Regions from separate parts of the Burkholderia sp. 10_S31 genome, predicted to be linked through region 1. Evidence: riboswitches for the same ligand, from Rfam matches in the RefSeq annotation. Region 1 holds a riboswitch; the other holds the start of a gene.
What was found. A riboswitch is a leader RNA that binds a small molecule or an ion and turns the genes downstream of it on or off. The one in region 1 is predicted to bind cobalamin.
Positions count from the first base shown of each region.

Region 1 (2,179 bases):
GCCGACCGGCAATTGCGCGGGTGCGATCGCGGTGCGCGCGAGCAGGTCCGCCGCCATCACGCCGCCGCCGCCCGCGAGCATCGCGGCGGGCAGCAGCATGCGCTGGTCGTTGCCGAATGCGAGCCGCAGCGCGTGCGGCACGACGAGGCCGACGAAGCCGATCGTGCCGGCCGTCGTCACCGCGGCCGCGGCGGCCAGCGACGCGACGAGGTAGATCCGCATGCGCAGTCTCGCGACCGGCACGCCAAGCGCATGTGCAGTCGCGTCGCCGCGCAGCAGCACGTTGAGTTGCGGCGCGGCCGGCAGCGCGACGCAGGCGGCCACCAGCAGCGCACCCCATGCGAACCAGGGCGCCGTCACGCCGTTCAGGTCGCCCGTCAGCCAGAAGATGATGCCGCGCAGCCGCGCATCGGGCGCGAGCGACAGCAGCAGCGTGACGAGCGCGCCCCACCCGGCCGCGATCACGACACCGGTGAGCAGCAGCCGCGGCGACGCATCGCGCGAATCGCCGCGCCACAGCTCGCGGCGAGCCAGCCCGAGCACGAGCGCGACCGACGCGAGCGAGCCGGCGAACGCGGACGCATCGACGAGCCACCACGCGGCGCCCGCGATCATCGCGACGAGCGCGAAGCCCGCCGCGCCGCCCGACACGCCGAGCACGTACGGCTCCGCGAGCGGATTGCGCAGCAGCACCTGCAGCAGCGCACCGGCGAGCGCGAGCAGCGCGCCGCAGGCGAAACCCGCGAGCGCGCGCGGCAGCCGCAGCGTGCGCACGATGTCGGCGAACAGCGCGTCGCCGCCGTGCGGCACGAGCGACGCGAGCGCCTGCCACGGCGACATCGGCACGCTGCCGATCGACAGCGACGCGACGAACAGCAGCGCGACCACGGCCGCAAGCACGGCCCAGATCGCGGCGGCACGCGCGGCGCTCATGCGGCGTACGGCATCGCGCATGACGCGCGACAGGTCGGCTGACCACTGTTGCCGACCGAGCGCGGCACGGGCGTCGCGCTTCGGCGCGTTGTAGGCATACGCAAGCTCGTTATCCTTGTCGAACGGGTTGTTGCGCCGCACGCCGGCCATACCGGCATGCAACGGCCGCGATCCGCCGGGCCGCACCTTCGCGCGACCGGCGTTCTGCGCAATATAGTGGAAGGTGCCGCATCGGGTCGATCGGCGTGGTGACGACGAGCGTCGGCGCCGATCCCGGACGAATCGGCGTCCGCCGCGGCCTGCGCGACGGCGGCAAGCGGTACGCCGCGGCGTGCGCCGAATGCCGTGCGGACGATTGGGGTCAGCATCGAAGACAAGTCCCGTGAAGCACTGCGCGCCCCGCTTCCCCGCAGGCCGCGCGTCATGAAGCCGTGCTGGCTCCTCGCCTCGGCCGGTATCCGGGCTGGCGGCGTACCGGCTCGCCTTCCCGCGCGTGTCACGCGCAGTGGCCCGCGCCCGCGTGCGACCTACCTGCACGCGAAACGCGCCCGAGCCGGCCTGCGTCACGCGACGCGGCCGCTTACCGTTGCGGGGGCAGCGCAGGTTGGCGATCTCCGGGCGGAGCGCGCGGCCTGCTTCCCGTTTAACCGCGCGACGCACGCGCGAGCACCGAGGCGGCGCCAGTTTAGGAGCCGGCCGCGCGAGCGTCAAGAAAGCGGCCGAACGCGTGCCTGGCGCGCGCCGCGAACACGCCGGAGCCGTGTATTCGCGGCAAGAAGCCGGGGTGTTACGACTGGAAACGTTACAGATGTCGGAATGCGCGTTATTCCGCGCTAAAATGCTGGGTCTTTAGAGGACGCAGCAGATGCTCAACGAACTCGAAACTTTATCTCAAAATATTGGCCGTCTGATCTCGCTGAACAAGCGCTATCACTCGGAACGGCTCGCGCTCGAGGAGCAGGTCGCGCAAATGCGCGCGGAAGCGGACGCGGTCCGCGCGGAACTTGCGCAACTGCGCGACGAACGCAATGCGCTCGCGGCCGAGCGCGACACGCTGTCGGCGAAGATCGACGACGCCCAGGTCAAACTGAACGCGATTCTCGAAAAGCTGCCGCGCACGAAGAATGCGGAGCAAACCGACAACCAGCTCGACCTGCTGGATGCGCAGGCGCGCACGGATAGCGACGACGCGGCCAGCCACGGAGAACATGCATGAGCACCAAGCAGATCGAAGTCTCGATTCTCG
Region 1 is NZ_JBXOWK010000003.1:2,672,280-2,674,458, forward strand. It holds gene AC1Z3W_RS32550 (FecCD family ABC transporter permease) at 1-933, opposite strand, end outside; cobalamin riboswitch at 1,366-1,622, opposite strand; gene AC1Z3W_RS32555 (hypothetical protein) at 1,799-2,149, shown strand; gene AC1Z3W_RS32560 (cell division protein ZapA) at 2,146-2,179, shown strand, end outside.

Region 2 (2,179 bases), 1.1 Mb from region 1:
GGCGCCGAGGCCCGCGGCGGCGTCGCGCCGGTAAAGGTCGTAGCGTGCGGGCGCGACCGCGACGAGCGTGTGCGTCGCGGGGTGCGGCAGCGCGCAGTGGCGCTCGCAGCCGGTCAGGTGCACGTCGACCGGATGGCCGACGCGCGCGGCCAGCGCGAGCGCATCGTGTTTCGTATCGGCGCGCGACTTCGCGCAGCCCGCGCTGCCGGTGCAGGCAACCAGCGCCGCCAGCGGGTCGGATGCCGTGCATACCAGGCCGAGCGACGCGAGCGCATCGAGCACGGCCGGCGCGCGCTCATGCCGTATGCCATGCACGAACACGCCTTGCCACGGGGTCATCGACAGCGTGCCGTCGCCTTCGGCTTCGGTCAGTGCCGCGAGTCGCTCCAGTTGCGTCGCGTCGAGCCGGCCGAGCACGCACTGCGCGCCGACGCTGCAGTACGCCGCGTCGAGCGACGGCCGCGCGCCGAAACGCAACGCGGCATCCGCCGGCTTGCGCCGCCAGCCGGCCAGTGCCGGATCGGCCTCGAGCGGGAAGGGTACGTAGTGCTGCGCGCGCGCGCGCAACGCGCGTTCGCCGCCGGTCGCGAGCCATGCGCGCATCCGCGTGACGTCGGCCGGCGCAAGATCGAGGAACGCGAGCAGCAACGCACGCACGAGCGCGACGGCCTGGTCCGGCGCCACGTCGAACGACGCGGGCGAATCGTCGGACGAGACCGGCGGACAGCCGGCCAGGCCCGCGGCGATGCGGACCGCGCCGTCGCCGCGGCGCCGCGCGGCGAGCCAGATGTCGTGCGGATGATCGAGCGCCGCGACCGATTCGCCGCCGTCGAGCTGGATCGAGAATTTCGGCGACAGCTCGCCGCGGCGCGGCGCGTGCGTCAGCATGTCGAGCAACGGAAGCGCGAGTGCGCGGCTGTCGAGCAGCGCGGCGGGATCGAGCCCGGCGAGCGGGCTGAGCATCACATTGCGGACGTCGTCGCTCGCGGCGAGCGCGGCCGTATCGGCGGTGGCGTCCGCAGTTGCATCGACGGGTGGGCCGAGACCCGCGTCGAGCAACGCACGCGTCAGCGCGTCGGCCGCGCCGTCGCGAATGCCGCGCAGCTGGAGATTCGCGCGATTGGTTGCGTCGATCGTGCCGGAGCCGTACACGCGCGCGGCGGCGGCGATCGCGCGCGCCTGGCGGGCCTCGAGCCGGCCGCCCGGCAGCTTGATCCGGCACAGTCCGCCGTCGGCGGCCGCGACGACGCGCACGAGCCCCGGGCAAGCCGACGGGCGCACGACGGGTGACGCAGGAATCGAAACGGGGGCGGAACTCACGGGATACCGGGACAGTGTCGCGCCGCGGCCAACGCATCGGTACACCCCGCCCGACGCCGACTGGCACGCACGCACTTTCAGGCCGGCAGGTCTCCTGGCTGACAGGTCGGCGCCGGCTCCCGGCCTTCCCGGTGAAACCAGTGGCATGAGGGGGAGATCGGCTCGCTGTCTACAGTTGCGGGGGCAGCCACAGCGGCGCGAGGCGCGCCCTGTGTTCCCTCTTCGGCCCCGAAGGGCACCGGCGAACGAACGGCCGTAGGATACCCGATTTCACGGTCGCTTCGCGACCGCCGGGCGCGTGCCGCGATCGCAGCGAAACGCGGCCCGGCGCCGGCGGGTCAGCAGATGAAACGCGCGGTGGAACACGGTACCATGCCGACTTTCGCAACGCGGACGGCCGCGCCGGCGCCTTCTCGGCCGCCGTGCGGCGACTCGATGAAATCGGACGATGGGGAAGGGTGCATGACGGCGTGGCTGACGGTAGTGGGCATCGGCGACGACGGCTACGCGGGGCTCGGACGCAGCGCGCGGCGCGCGCTGCTCGAGGCGACGCGGGTCGTCGGCGCGAAGCGGCACCTCGACATGCTGCCCGCGCGGCTGCCGGCCGCACGCGAAGCGTGGCCGTCGCCGTTCGACCTGTCGGGCCTGCTCGCGCGGCGCGGCACGCCCGTCTGCGTGCTCGCCAGCGGCGACCCGATGCTGTTCGGCGTGGGCGCCACGCTCGCGCGCGAACTCTCCCCCGACGAATGGCGCGTGCTACCCGCCCCGTCGTCGCTGTCGCTGGCGGCCGCGCGGCTCGGCTGGCCACTGCAGGACGTCGGCGCGGTGTCGCTCGTCGGCCGGCCGCTCGCGACGCTCG
Region 2 is NZ_JBXOWK010000003.1:1,579,179-1,581,357, forward strand. It holds gene cobG (precorrin-3B synthase) at 1-1,281, opposite strand, end outside; cobalamin riboswitch at 1,388-1,578, opposite strand; gene AC1Z3W_RS27365 (bifunctional cobalt-precorrin-7 (C(5))-methyltransferase/cobalt-precorrin-6B (C(15))-methyltransferase) at 1,783-2,179, shown strand, end outside.
Region 2: linked by a shared signal. The riboswitch ahead of cobG (precorrin-3B synthase) and the one ahead of AC1Z3W_RS32550 (FecCD family ABC transporter permease) in region 1 are both predicted to bind cobalamin.